Linked DNA regions of Natranaerobius thermophilus JW/NM-WN-LF. The main gene of each other region encodes a partner of the protein of the gene in region 2 in a complex. Links are inferred from orthologs where the notes say so. Each region holds a gene or a part of one and is shown on either strand. Other genes may lie near its edges.

Evidence for each region.
Region 1: pfkA (region 2) and pnp share a complex: the UniProt entries of both Bacillus subtilis proteins name them as parts of the possible RNA degradosome complex. The link is inferred for Natranaerobius thermophilus JW/NM-WN-LF from one-to-one orthologs.

The regions. Positions count from the first base shown.
Region 1 is NC_010718.1:1,514,846-1,522,031, reverse strand. What follows is about bases 2,465-5,456. They hold pnp (polyribonucleotide nucleotidyltransferase), read right to left. Parts: upstream 5,043-5,456; coding sequence 2,886-5,042; downstream 2,465-2,885. Other genes in these bases: rpsO (30S ribosomal protein S15), read right to left, coding at 5,119-5,388; NTHER_RS07345 (polysaccharide deacetylase family protein), read right to left, coding at 2,465-2,733. In the rest of the region: NTHER_RS07355 (M16 family metallopeptidase), read right to left, coding at 1-740; NTHER_RS07350 (VanW family protein), read right to left, coding at 802-1,686; more of NTHER_RS07345, read right to left, coding at 1,720-2,464; NTHER_RS07330 (bifunctional riboflavin kinase/FAD synthetase), read right to left, coding at 5,506-6,456; tRNA pseudouridine(55) synthase TruB, read right to left, coding at 6,469-7,186. UniProt on the Bacillus subtilis protein: Involved in mRNA degradation. Catalyzes the phosphorolysis of single-stranded polyribonucleotides processively in the 3'- to 5'-direction. Necessary for competence development in Bacillus subtilis.
Region 2 is NC_010718.1:2,107,174-2,114,260, forward strand. Bases 4,195-7,087 are described here. They hold pfkA (6-phosphofructokinase), read right to left. Parts: upstream 6,175-7,087; coding sequence 5,215-6,174; downstream 4,195-5,214. Other genes in these bases: NTHER_RS10190 (glucose-6-phosphate isomerase), read right to left, coding at 4,195-5,164; NTHER_RS10200 (ROK family protein), read right to left, coding at 6,245-7,087. In the rest of the region: hisA (1-(5-phosphoribosyl)-5-[(5-phosphoribosylamino)methylideneamino]imidazole-4-carboxamide isomerase), read right to left, coding at 1-432; imidazole glycerol phosphate synthase subunit HisH, read right to left, coding at 429-1,049; imidazoleglycerol-phosphate dehydratase HisB, read right to left, coding at 1,080-1,670; hisG (ATP phosphoribosyltransferase), read right to left, coding at 1,707-2,351; hisZ (ATP phosphoribosyltransferase regulatory subunit), read right to left, coding at 2,344-3,573; more of NTHER_RS10190, read right to left, coding at 3,824-4,194. UniProt on the Bacillus subtilis protein: Catalyzes the phosphorylation of D-fructose 6-phosphate to fructose 1,6-bisphosphate by ATP, the first committing step of glycolysis.

The DNA.
Region 1 (7,186 bases), 590 kb from region 2 along the record:
AGACCGGGAAAAGCTAGACAAAAATGAACTTGTTCTGTATCTTTCCCTTTTACAATGCTATCTGTATAATAAGAAGGTCCCCGAAGAGGGTGATTGTCATTATTGTTTATATTTACAAAGCTTCCAAAATATTTAGTGGCTGTTTCGACTACATTATCCATAGAAACATTACCACTAACTGAAATAACTGTTTTTTCTGGGGTAAAATATCTTTTATGATGATTAATTAATGCTTCAGAACTCAAATTACTTACTGATTCCCTATCACCCAAAATATTGTGAGCTAATTCATGTTCTCCATAACATGATTGGATTAACAGGTCATGTACATATTCATCCGGTGTATCTTCGTACATTTTTAATTCCTCAAAAATTACCTGCTTTTCTTTTTCTAAATCTTCTTGGTCAAATTTGGAATTAAAAAACATATCGGCTAATATGGCAAGAGCAGTTTCAAAGTGACTATCAATGACTTTTATATAAATACAGGTATACTCTTTACTAGTAAATGCATTTATATGCCCACCAATACTATCAATTTCCTCCGCAATATCTTGAGCGGTTCTCGAGTCAGTACCTTTGAATAACATATGTTCTAATAAGTGAGAAATCCCTTGCTGGGAAAGATTTTCAAATCTACTGCCACTTTTGATCCAAATACCTACAGTTACTGATCTGACACTTTCCATGGGTTCAGCTACAATTCTTAATCCGTTTGGTAAAGTGTGTTTTTCAAACATTATGATCCCCCTCGCTTTATAAACTAAGGCTAAATTGGTTCCCAATATAGTAATTTTATTATTAATTGTTATTAAAAGCAAGGGGGACAGGTCTCATTACAGTTAACGCAAAAGGTTCTTGAGATTTGTATAAATCAACTTTTACCAATCCCTGGCTAACATGAGCTGTTAAAAGCAAGACATGCTCAGTATCATTTTTAAACTTTAAGTCTAGATAATCTCCGGCCACTGTAGCATCTCGACCTGGTGGTACGTAGTCTACGGGACTTCCATGAGGATGCCTTTCAACAATTTCTAGATCTGCTTCCAAGGCTACATTGTAAATTGTGCTCGATACCTGACAAACTCCCCCACCTATACCCATAGCAGTATCATTTACCAAAATTGGTGCATATCTATAGCCTCTTTCCCAGGTTCTCGGTAGAGTCGCTCTGTTAAAAGAAAAAATTTGACCCGGAAATAGCAAAGTATTGTTAACATCTTGGGATGATATCTCTATATTTGTAATTCTACCTTCTCCACCACCGCCTCCTAGACCAGTTGCAAAGCTAGCCATGGGTTCATCTATAGATGATAAGAACTCTTTTGTTATTAAAGGATATAATGGCAAATACTTAACTTCTACTTTAGACTCGGGAGGTGCTTCCATGGCTTTCTCTACAGTTTCCTTTATCAAGACTTTTTTACCTAATTTTTCTGGAACTATCTCATCGGTTTCCGGATCGAAATAGGCGTCTCGGTAGGGCTCATATTCTTGTTCTGCCAACTCTTCAACGTATTTTTCAACTTCATGTTTATACCATCTTCCGATATCTTTTTCTTCAAGATATACATCTTTTTCTACTCCAACAAAATACCGCCTGATATCATCAACTATATCAAATTGAACTTGAATAATAATCAAAATTAAAACTAATATTCCAATTATCCCTAGTTTGCCTTTCAAAGACATCCCAGATATCGCCACCTTCAAGCAAAATTATTGATAGTTTTTAATCAATTGAGATACAGGTAACACCTCATATTCTTTTGATTCCAATCCTGTGAGAATTTCATCTAGTGCTGTAACGGTATCCTCAGTTGGGTGCATTAATATAATGGCACCAGGATGGATATTGTTTAAAATTTTATCCGTCATATAATCTACCCCAGGTTCTTTCCAATCGATGGTATCAAGGGACCAAAGAATTGTATACATATCTAAATTACTAGCAACGCGTAAAACATCTTCATCAAAGTCACCTGCAGGTGGGCCAAATAGTTCAGCTTTTGTGCCAGTTATTTCAGAAATTTCCTGATTAGTTTTTTCAATTTCTTCTCTAATCTTATCTCTATTTAAATCACTCATCATATAATGACTGTAACCGTGATTACCGATCTCATGCCCGTATTCATGTATTTGTTCAACTTTATCTGGATTATTGGCAGCCCAGCGTCCTTCTAAGAAAAAAGAAATCCTGACTTGATGTTCCTCTAATAAGTTTAATAGCTCATCGATATATTCTGTTCCCCATGCTACATTGCAGATAAAAGCAGCATAATCTTTTTTGGGATTTCCCTGATAAATAGGAGCATCTTGATAATCTTGAATAGTTTTATCTGGAGGAATTGTGCTCAATTGAGGTGGTACAGTTGTTTCACTGTCTGCCAGCATAATGTTTTCTACAGTATTCTCTACATCTAGTTCTTTTCCAGGCAATCCAGGGATAACCCCCTTGGTAACCGGGTCCAGGTAGGCATCTTCACCTTCTTGATACAAATCTTCTTGGTATTTAGATACTATTGTAAATACCTCTTCCTTTGTCAGGTCACTTAAATCTTCTCCTAAAAACTCCACTCCTGGGTTAACACGTTGAGCATCTTTTGTAGATAAATCGACATCAATACCGTCATAAGCTATTACTAATAATGCCAGTAATACTATAAGGACTATTAGACCAAGTACAAAAAATTTTTTCATTTTTAAAACTTTAAAAGAAATTTTATTAAACATTTACAGTAAAAAACCTCCTCAAAAAGGAGATTTGAAACATGCTCAATCTATATATATGTATTATTATTATCACTATTCTGAGTTTAAGTTATTTTTATGTCGTAAAATGATTTTCTTTTTAGATCAAAATAAAAAACATAAACCCGTGGGGTTTATGTTTTTTTAGTAGATTTTTTATCATCATTATTCGTTTTTCCATCTTCTTCCCCGAGGGCTTGCTTTCTTGACAAGTTTATACGTCCTCGCTCGTCGATGTTAATTATTTTAACCAGAATTTCATCTCCAACTTTGGCTACATCCTCCGTTTTCCCGACCCTGTCTTCAGCAAGCTCGGAAATATGCACCAAACCTTCTTTACCTGGTAGTATCTCAACAAAAGCACCGTACTTTTCAGTTCGAACTACTTTTCCGAGATAAACTTCACCAACTTCAGGTTCTTTAATTAATTCGTCTATTGCTTTAATTGCCTGTTCCGCTTGTTCTGCATCTGAAGAAGAAATGTAAATTAATCCATCGGGCTCGATGTCGATTTTTACTCCTGTTTCATCAATGATCTTATTGATCATTTTACCACCAGGACCGATGACATTTCTAATCTTGTCTGGATCAATCTGCTTTTTAATAACCCTGGGGGCTAGAGGAGATAATTCTTCTCTCGGTTCACTGATTGTTTGTTTCATTATGTTTAAAATGTGCAGATATCCATCTTTACCCTGTTTCAATGCCTGTTTTAAAATCTCTCTTGTAGTACCAGAGATCTTGATATCCATTTGGAGTGCTGTAATTCCATCTTCAGTACCTGCTACTTTAAAGTCCATATCTCCTAGAAAGTCTTCAATCCCCTGAATATCGCTTAGAATTGCCAACTGGTCACCTTCTTTAATTAATCCCATGGCAATCCCTGAAACAGCTTTTTCTATTGGTACTCCTGCATCCATCAATGACAAGGAACTAGCACAAACACTCCCCATGGAGGTGGACCCATTGGATTCCAAAACTTCACTTACTAATCTTATAGTGTAAGGGAAGTCTTTTTCGGTAGGTATCATTGGCTTTAAGGCTCGTTCTGCTAAGGCACCATGACCAATTTCACGTCTTCCAGGACCTTTCATAAAGCCAGCTTCTCCTACACTATATGGTGGGAAGTTGTAGTGATGCATATAACGTTTGGACTCTTCAATATCCAATCCATCAAGTATTTGTACATCACCTAAAGCTCCTAATGTACACACATTTAAAACTTGAGTTTGACCTCTAGTAAATAGTCCAGAACCATGAGTGTTAGGTAGTAAATCTACATCACAAGTTACAGGTCGAATTTCTTTTTGACCTCTTCCATCAGGCCTTGAATTTTCATGAATGATACGTGAGCGCATTTCTCGTTTCAGTATCGAATCAAAAGCGCTTTTAATATGCTTTTCTTTGAGTTCCTCTTCTTCGTCTTCATTCTCTTCAGAGTTGTATTTCTCCAATAAGTGATCAACGACTTTTTGTTTTGCTTCATCCATAGCATCTTCACGTTCTAGTTTATCCTTTATTTGTAGAACTTTCTCAATATCTTCCAGGGCAAGTTCTTCTACTTCGGAAACAAGTTCGTCACTAGGAAGGTCTAGCTCGACTTCCATCTTTTTCTGGCCAACTTGTTCTACTAGCTGCTCTTGCATGGTAATTATCTTTTTGATTTCTTCATGAGCTTTCATAATTGCTTCTAACATTTCATCTTCGGGTAACTCGTTGGCTTCGGCTTCAACCATCATAATGGCATCCTTAGTTCCGGCTACTACCAAGTCAAGTTGACTTTCTTCGTGTTCATCCACATCTGGTGTGACCACAATTTCATCATTAACTTTTCCAACCTTGACTGATGCTATAGGTCCGTCAAAGGGAATGTCCGAAATTGACAGGGCAGCAGAAGCTCCGATTATGCTGGCAATTTCAGGGGGGCAGTTTTGATCTACACTCAAGACTGTACTGACTATGTGAACAGGATTTCTAAATCCATCAGGGAATAATGGACGAATTGGTCGGTCAGTTAATCTAGCAGTTAGAGTTGCCTTTTCCGTAGGCTTACCTTCACGTTTAATAAAACCACCGGGTATCTTTCCAACAGCGTAAAGTCTTTCTTCGTAATCCACTGTTAGTGGAAAGAAATTCAAATCATCTTTTGGTTCTTTTGAAGCAGTAGCAGTTACCAGCACTACTGTATTGCCGTACTGAACTTTAACAGCACCATTAGCCTGTTTAGCTAATTCCCCTGTCTCAAGGGTGAGCTGATATCCTGCTATTTCTTCTGAAACAGTTGTTGGCATATGTTTTTCCCTCCTTTATTTAATTTTTTTTGAATTCAAATAAAAGCGGGGTCTCCCCCGCTTAGTATGAACCAGATTATTTTCTTAATCCTAACTTTTTGATCAGTTCCAAGTACCTATCAGCAGAATTGCTCTTTAAGTAATTTAAAAGCCCCCTGCGTTTACCGACCATCTTCAATAGTCCTCTTCTAGAAGCATGATCCTGCTGGTGAGTTTTTAGGTGTTCATTCAATTGCTTAATTTTTTCAGTCAAGATTGCAATTTGTACCTCAGGCGAACCAGTATCATGTTCGTGTAGTTTGTACTTTTCCATAACTTCTTGCTTTTGCTCTTTGCTTAATGGCATTAATCTTTCACCTCCTCATATTTTTTAGCCCCAAAGCCAAGAATACGCCGGAGGAACGCTATTCCGAGCTTTGGTTGCATTTTAGATTCTAACATACCCCCTAGGATATGTAAAGAATCACTGATAATTGCCCTTGCTTTCTAAATTTGCAATTATATCGCGAGCCATTTTTATATCTCGATTAACTTGACTAACTAAAGTATTACTATCTAAAAACTTTCGTTCATCCCTGATAAAATCTAAAAAGGAAACAGTAAGTTCTTCATTATACAAGTCCTGTTTGTTATCCAGTAGGAAAGTTTCAGCCATTAATTCTTCCCCACTAAAAGTGGGTTTATTACCGACATTACATACGCCCCAATATTTATTCTGGTTTACCTCAACTCTAACTAAATAAACACCCAGGCGGGGAATTATTTTATGTTTAGGTATTTTTATATTAGCTGTAGGAAAACCAAGATTAGCACCTCGTCCCGCACCCTTTGTTACTGTACCAGAAATCGTATAAGGCGAACTCAACATTTGATTAGCTTTATTAATATGTCCTTCTCTAATATATTTTCGACACAATTGACTACTCACTATGATAGCTCCATCAATTTTTATCGGTTCTATAACAGAAACTTCAAAACCTAATTGTTTCCCAAAATCTTGTAAGTCACTAGGAGAACCCATTCCTTTTTGTCCAAAACTATAATCAAATCCTACAGAAACTCCCTGAACACGTAATTTATCGCACAACCATTTAGAATATTCCCGTGGAGAAAGTTCGGCAAATTCCCTGTCAAATTCTTTCAGAACTCCCACTTGAATACCTAAACTAGATATTTTATTTATTTTCTCTTCCAAGGTTGTTAATAAAAAATTAGATTTATTATGGAATTTTATCTCGGGATGAGGTTCAAGAAGTAATATACCTGGGGTAAAATCGTATTTTTCAGCTTTTTTGACTGTATCACGTAAAATCTTTTGATGTGCAATATGCACTCCATCAAAATTACCCAGGCTTAACCATAATTTCTTAGTTTTATTATCTTTAGTTAAGTTAAAGTCGCTTATTAATTTCACAATTATCACCTATTAAGCTATAATTTTTTCAGGTTTTAAAGTATTACTGGACGTGATTTTACCTAATCCTAAAAATAAATTATCACCTGAGCTATCTTCTTCATATATCCTATAAAGTTCTCCTGATTCAGCTATAACTGCAGTATTAACAAAGTTTCCATTTTTAAACCGTTTCAATTGCTGAGATTCTTTTAAAACCAGAGAGGGGATATCTGACAAGGGATAATCCACAGGAAATAAATGAATGCCCAGATCAGTTTTTTGTTCAGGGAGCTCTTGAGGAAATATGGCATCATCTAAATTAAATATGCCTGTAGCTGTTCTGATTAAAAAAGACATATACCCCACGGTTCCTGACAGCTTAGCCAAGTCTTCTGCTAAAGTTCTAATGTAAGTTCCCTTTGAACAATGAACATCAAAAAGAAATCTATGTTTTCCCTGGTGTTCATAAATATCGACTAAGTTTAAAGAGTGAATCGTGACTTGTCTAGGGGTTCGTTCAACCTCTTTCCCTTCTCGAGCTAGTTCATAAAGTTTTTTGCCTTTTTGTTTAATTGCAGAATACATTGGTGGAACCTGATTTATATTTCCGATAAGCTCTTGATACTTGTTTTTTAAATTTTCAATATGAGTATTCTGGACTTCATCTTTTTCAATTGTTTTACCTTGGGCGTCCAAAGTATCAGTAGCTTCACCTAAAGTTAACTCAAATCTATACTTCTTGTCCTGG
Region 2 (7,087 bases):
ATTGACCCAACCTTCTGTAGCCACTTTACCACCTTTAATATCCACTCCAACTATTATATTTTTATGAAATAACTCTAAAGCTGATTGTAAAAAGTCCCTGTCATTGTAAGCTTTAGTACCAAGTATAACTTGGTCAACGCCCATATTAACCAGTCTTTCTATAGCTTCAATTGATCTAATTCCTCCACCTACTTGGACTGGAATCGATACTTTATTTGCTATTTTTTCGATAATAGTGGAATTTTTAACACTTCCTTGAAAGGCTCCTTCTAAGTCTACCAGGTGCAATCTAGAGGCGCCTTGTTCTTGAAAATGTCTGGCCATGTCTGAAGGGTTATCACTATACACTTTTTTCGAGCCCAATTCCCCTTCAGTTAACCTGACACATTCTCCTTCGTATAAATCAATTGCAGGTATCAATTCTAAACTCAACCCATCATCCCTCCAAACACTTTCAAGATAGATAACCCGGCATGACTGCTTTTTTCCGGGTGAAACTGTACACCCAATATATTATCTTGGCCCACAATACTGGGAAAAGATTCATAGTAACTCGTCTGTCCAATCAGCACATCTTCTGATAGCTGATCTAATTCGGCTCTATAAGAATGTACAAAATAAAAATATTCTCCATCAATATGATCAAAAACGGGATGGGAATTAGAAATATTAACTTGATTCCAGCCAACATGTGGAACCATCACGTCCTGGGGGAATTTAGTTATCCGACCATCAATCAAAGCCAGTCCAGGGGTCGCATTTCTCTCTGCATCCCCTTCTTCACCTTCTGTGAACAATAACTGCATCCCCAGGCATATCCCCAGCAAGGGGACACCAGCCTTAACCCGTTCCCTGATAATATCTTGAAAGCCTTGCTCTTTCAGCATGCTCATACCTTCTTTGAAGGAACCTACTCCAGGTAATATCAGGGCGGAATAGTTAGTTAATTTCTCAGGTGAATCAGTGATTTCACTGTTTATTTCCAAATAATCCAAAGCATTTTTTACACTAAATAAATTCCCGACACCGTAATCAATAATTCCAATCATTGTACCACCCCATTTACATTTGCGTCCGGTTTATAATTTGCCCTTTGACGAGGGAATTTTAGCTGTATCTCCGGATATGCGAACTGCTTCTCGAAGGCTGCGTGCTAGTCCTTTAAAAGTCGCCTCGGCTATATGGTGAGGATCAGTTCCAGATAATTGTCTTAAATGAAGAGTTATTTTACTTTCATTTACAAAAGACTTAAAAAACTCTCGGAATAATGCAGTTTCAAATTGACCCACCCTCTCATTTTGAAATTCCAAACCATAACTTAAATGAGGCCTTCCGGAAATATCTACAACTACTAAAATTAAAGTTTCATCCATAGGAAGGTGTATATTGGCATATCTATTAATACCACCTTTATCTCCTATCGCCTTTCTAAAAGCTTCTCCCAATACCAAGGCAATATCTTCCACTATATGATGATTATCAATTTCCGTATCCCCGGAAGCTTCAATTTCCAAATCAAAACCTGAATGGTAACTGAAGAGTTCGAGCATATGATTTAGAAAATAAACCGGAGTGTCAATGCTAAAATTGGCTTGCCCATCCAAGTTGACGGAAAGTTGAATTTCCGTTTCTGAAGTTTTTCTTTCTACTGTGGCAACCCTTCTTTCCATTGATAACACCTCTCTTATACTATTTAATTATCCTAATTAAACTAAATCTTTTAAATTTTCCACTAGTTGGCCAATGCGATTCTGTTTCAATTGATAGCTCCCTTTATTGGCAATCAAGCGGGTTGTAATATCCATAATCGAAGATACTTCTTCTAAATTATTTTCCTTTAAGGTTTTGCCTGTTGAAACCAAGTCTGCTATAGTATCAGACAAGCCGATAAGGGGGGCTAGTTCCACTGACCCATTTAATTTAATTATTTTTACCTGTCGGCCAAACTCCTGGAAGTATTCTTGGGTTATTTGAGGATATTTAGTAGCTACAGCATTTACAGAGTTTATATCAAATGTTTCATTAGATTTTTCTCGAGCTAGTACCATTTTACAGTAACCCATCTTCATATCAAGTAACTCGTAATATTCACCTTTAACCTCTTCAATCACATCTTTGCCAACAATTCCTATATCAGCTGCACCGTGTTCAACATAAGTTGGTACATCCATAGGTTTTCCTAATATAAAAGACAAAGACTGCTCTTGATCGGTAAAAATTAACTTTCTACCATTTTCATTAACCTGATCACAGGCTATACCTGCTTGTTCCAGTAGTTTAACACTTTCATCAAGAATCCTACCCTTTGGTAAAGCAATTGTCAGTTGTTCTCCCGTTCTCATCCTAGACATCCTTTCTTTCCGAATTAGTGCTGATATTTTCCTTAACCATTCCATGATTACCTATATAATAAAATTGGTCAGCTCCCTGTTCTTTCGCTTTGCGTCGAGATACTTCCAATTCCTGGCTATTTAACTCCAAACTCACTCTATATCCTCGCTGACGATAATCTTTTACATGTTCTAAGGCTTGGTCACGCTTACCCTGGGTATATCCAAAATGAAGTTTTGACAACGCATCACCTTTAACTTTCACTAAATCTATTAAACTATCAAAAGAAAAGGCGAAACCCGTAGCCGGTAAGCTCATACCGTATTTATCCATCAGCTTATCATATCGGCCACCTCCACAAAGTGGAAAGCCAACTTTTTCGGCATAACCTTCCATAATAAAACCGGTATAATAATCTAATTTTCGTACTAGAGACAGATCAAATGTCACCTTATCTTGCAAGCCGTAACTTTCAAGAGTTTTAAAGATATTTTCGAGTTCATCTAAAATATTCATAACTGGCTTAAACCCAGCTACTTCCCTAACATAGTTAAGATTTTCTTTATTACCCCTGAATTTTGGTAACTTTTTAAGAATATCCTTACTGTCTGATTCCAATTCCAGACTATCAATTATCCCCTGATATTGGACTAAATTATTTTCATTTAAAGCTTCAATTAACATACTTTGAGAGGATTGATCAACTTTAAGACAATCTAATAAATTATTGATAAACTTAAGATTGCCAATACAGATAACAAAATTCTTTATCTCCATTTTTTGAAATGTCTCTGCTGCCATAGCTACTAATTCGGCATCTCCACCCGGTGCTTCACCACCTATCAATTCAACTCCCACTTGAGTTTGTTCTTTTTCATTAATTGAATTGCCATTATTTGCTCGAAAGATTTTACCAGAATAACATAATCTCAATGGCAGGGGATGATTTTTATAGTAAGTTGCAACTAATCTAGCAATTGAAGGTGTAAAATCAGGTCTAAGTACAACCAAACGTCCAGTTTCATCATTGAACTGGAACATTTGTTGTTCCAGCAAGTTTTCTTTATTTACTGAGAATATATTGGAATATTCGATATAAGGCACAGAAACCTCATCATACCCCCATAGTTTAAAGGTTTCTAAAATTTTATTTTCTAATAATCGAAACTTTTCTACTCTATTAGGTAAGTTATCGTTGACTCCTGATGGTTTTTGTAACAGCTGAATCTCTCTTGGGACCAATTAAGGAACCTCCTTTATTTCGTTAACTCGTTAAAGTGTTAATTAATCATTGGTAATATCTTATCACGCCTATTTTATTCCGTCAATAAAATGGGTCTCTGTAAGATAATTAAGGGATTACGTTTTGAAGTTGTAATTTTAAAATTACAAGCAAATTTACACCAAAAATCACACCCATATTCACATCAGAAAGATTTATTTATACGTGTGAATACAGGTGTGAAAATCATGTAATTTAAGTCACCTAGTATCAAATTTGTTCTAGTCTAGACAAAACATTTTGTTTATAAGCTTCTACACCTGGTTGATTAAAGGGATTAACTCCTAATAAATAACCACTGGCCGCACAGGATTTCATGAAGAAATAAAATAAGAGTCCCAAATAATAAGAATTGATTTCTGGGAGTGAAATTACAATATTAGGAACACCTCCCCAGTTATGCGCCTGAACAGTACCCAAAAATGCCTGACGGTTTATTTCATGAAAACTTTTTCCTTGTAAATAAGTTAAACCGTCATCATTTTCATGGTTAGATTTGTTGTCACCTTCTTCTCCTCGGCTATAATTTAAACCTGGAAGTACTAAGTCATCCTCAGTCTCCCACCATACGGTTGTGGCAAATAAGTGCCTACTACCCTCTTGTATATACTGACCTAGTGAATGTAGATCTGTAGTAAAATCTGCCCTGGTCGGGAATATACCTTTACCATCTTTACCTTCACTTTCGCCAAACAATTGTTTCCACCACTCACCTAAATAACCTGCAAAGGGATCGTAGGTTACAAGTATTTCAGTTTGTTTACCTTTTTGGAGTAGAATATGCCTTAATGCGGCATAAATATAGGCAGGGTTTTTATCTAAATCGGGTATACTTGTTATCTCATAAGCTTTCTGTGCACCATTTAACATGTCTTTAATATTCACTCCGGAAACAGCAATGGGAAGAAGCCCGACTGGTGTCAATACTGAATACCGTCCACCGATGCCATCAGGTATAACAAGTGTTTCATAGCCCTCTTTGTCAGCCAAGGCTTTAAGCTTTCCTTTCTCACCATCGGTAGTTGCAATAATCCTCCGCCTGGCTTCATCTTTACCAAATCTCTCTTCCATAAAAGATCGAATAGTGCGAAAGGCAAGAGAAGGCTCCAAAGTTCCCCCGGATTTGGATATAACATTGACAAATACCTGACGTCCCTCCAGAGAAGCTAGCACTTCATTGATATAGCGTGGTGAAAGATGATGACCCAAGTATAAAATCTCAGGAGAATTATTATCAGGTCGTAAAAATTCAATGGCTGCCCTGGCTCCAATATAAGAACCTCCAACGCCGATTACTAAAAACACGTCAGCTTTAGACCTGATATTTTCTGCCAGTTCCTTAATTTTTGTCACTGGAATAGACTGTTCATAATTTAGAGGTAATTCAAGCCAATCAAGGGCATCATTACCCAGGCCCGTTTTTTCATGAATCTGTTCGTGAATTTGATGAATTTTCGCTTGATAAGCGTCTAATTCGTGATTTTTTATAAAATCACTGCAATAGTTCCAATTCACCTCAATTCTTTCAACTGCTAATTGATACTCTTTCATAGAGATCACCTCTAATATAGGTTTTGTACAATTTGAATGATCAATTATATTTAGATTGACAGGCTTTGAGAAAGCTCATAAATATCGTAATCAGGTTCTTCAATTTTACTAAATACATCCTTGAATTGTACGGGAACAAGCTTGTAATCTCTCATTCCTATCATTTTATCAGATTCCCCTGCAACTAAGAGATCCACTGCCTTTGCCCCTAAACGACTACCCAACATCCTATCATAAGCAGTTGGCGTTCCTCCTCGTTGAACGTGACCTAGAACAGTCACCCTATTATCGAGTCCTGCCCGTTCTTTAATCTCTTTTCCAATTTCAGCTCCCGGTTTGACACCTTCTGCCACAATTATTATGCTATGCTTTTTTCCACGTTTATATCCGTGTTTTAGTCTTTCGATAACCTTTTCCATATCGTAATCTATTTCTGGAATCAGTACAGATTCGGCCCCACCGGCTAAACCTGACCATAAAGCTAAATTACCACAATCTCTTCCCATAACTTCTATTACAAATATTCGTTCATGGGAAGTGGCAGTATCTCTTATGCGGTCGATAGCTTCAATGACAGTGTTGAGGGCTGTATCAAAGCCAATACTCATCTCTGTTTCAGGAATATCATTATCGATAGTTCCTGGAACACCTATTACTGGTAACCCCATTTGAGATAATTTCTCTGCTCCCTTGAAACTTCCATCCCCTCCGATAACAATTAACCCTTCAATTCCCAGTTCTTTTAAATTATCAAAACCTTTTTGTTGTCCCATTTCGGTTTTAAACTCTTCAGACCTACTGGTGTGCAAAATGGTACCACCGCGGTGGATGATATCTCCCACACTACCTATTTCTAATTTTTCGATATTTCCATTTATCAATCCACTAAAGCCATAATATATCCCATAAATATCTAAACCCATATATATGCCCCGGCGCACCACTGCTCTAATAGTGGCATTCATGCCAGGAGAATCTCCTCCACTGGTTAAAACTCCAATTTTTTTCACTGAAAGTACCCCCTTAAGCTCATTCTAATTAATTTTGATTTTACTTCCAGGCCATTTTATACTATGAATTTTAGTTTATCTTTTCATATATTAAATAATACAATCCATGTAGAGCAACTTTATTCCCGAGTTTAGAGACTAACACCTTTTCTGTGGGAAATTCAGGACAGTCCCCCATAAAATCCTCTAAATAAGCTCTGACTGGCTGTAATAATAAATTCCCTCCTCTGGAAATTCCACCACCTAATACAACAACTTCAAACTCCAATACATGTAAAGCATGGGATATCCCCCAGGCTAAGTAATACGATGCTTCTTGAATTACTCTTTTTGCAGTTTCGTCTCCATTATCGGCCCTGTTAAAGACTTCCCGTGCTGTCAACTGATGCTCATCATATAGAGCTTTAGCTTTACTTTCAATAGCAACACCTGAACATTCTGTTTCTAAACAGCCAACTTTTCCACAGTTACAAAGCTTTCCATCTATAGGTCTCACCAATATATGTCCTATCTCCCCAGTCAAACCTAAGTTTCCACGATGAATTGCCTCGTTTACAATTACGCCACTACCTACTCCTGTACCTAAAGTTATTAATAGATTGTCCCGGGTTCCTTGTGAAGCCCCGGCTTTATGTTCTCCCCATGCAGCAGCATTTGCATCATTCTCTACAAGAACATGTGCATTAAATTTTTGCTCTAATTTGAATTTCAAGGGAACATTTTCTAAACCCATGTTAACTAATTGCGGTATCCTATCTCCTTTTAATGGAACAAATCCGGGCACTCCTATCCCTAAACCTATAACATTGTTTTTGTCTTGGTTTTGACATTCTAACATTTCCTGGGCTAAATCTTCTATTATATCAACTAATTCATCGACACTATTTACATTTCGTGAAGATCGGTTTGCCTC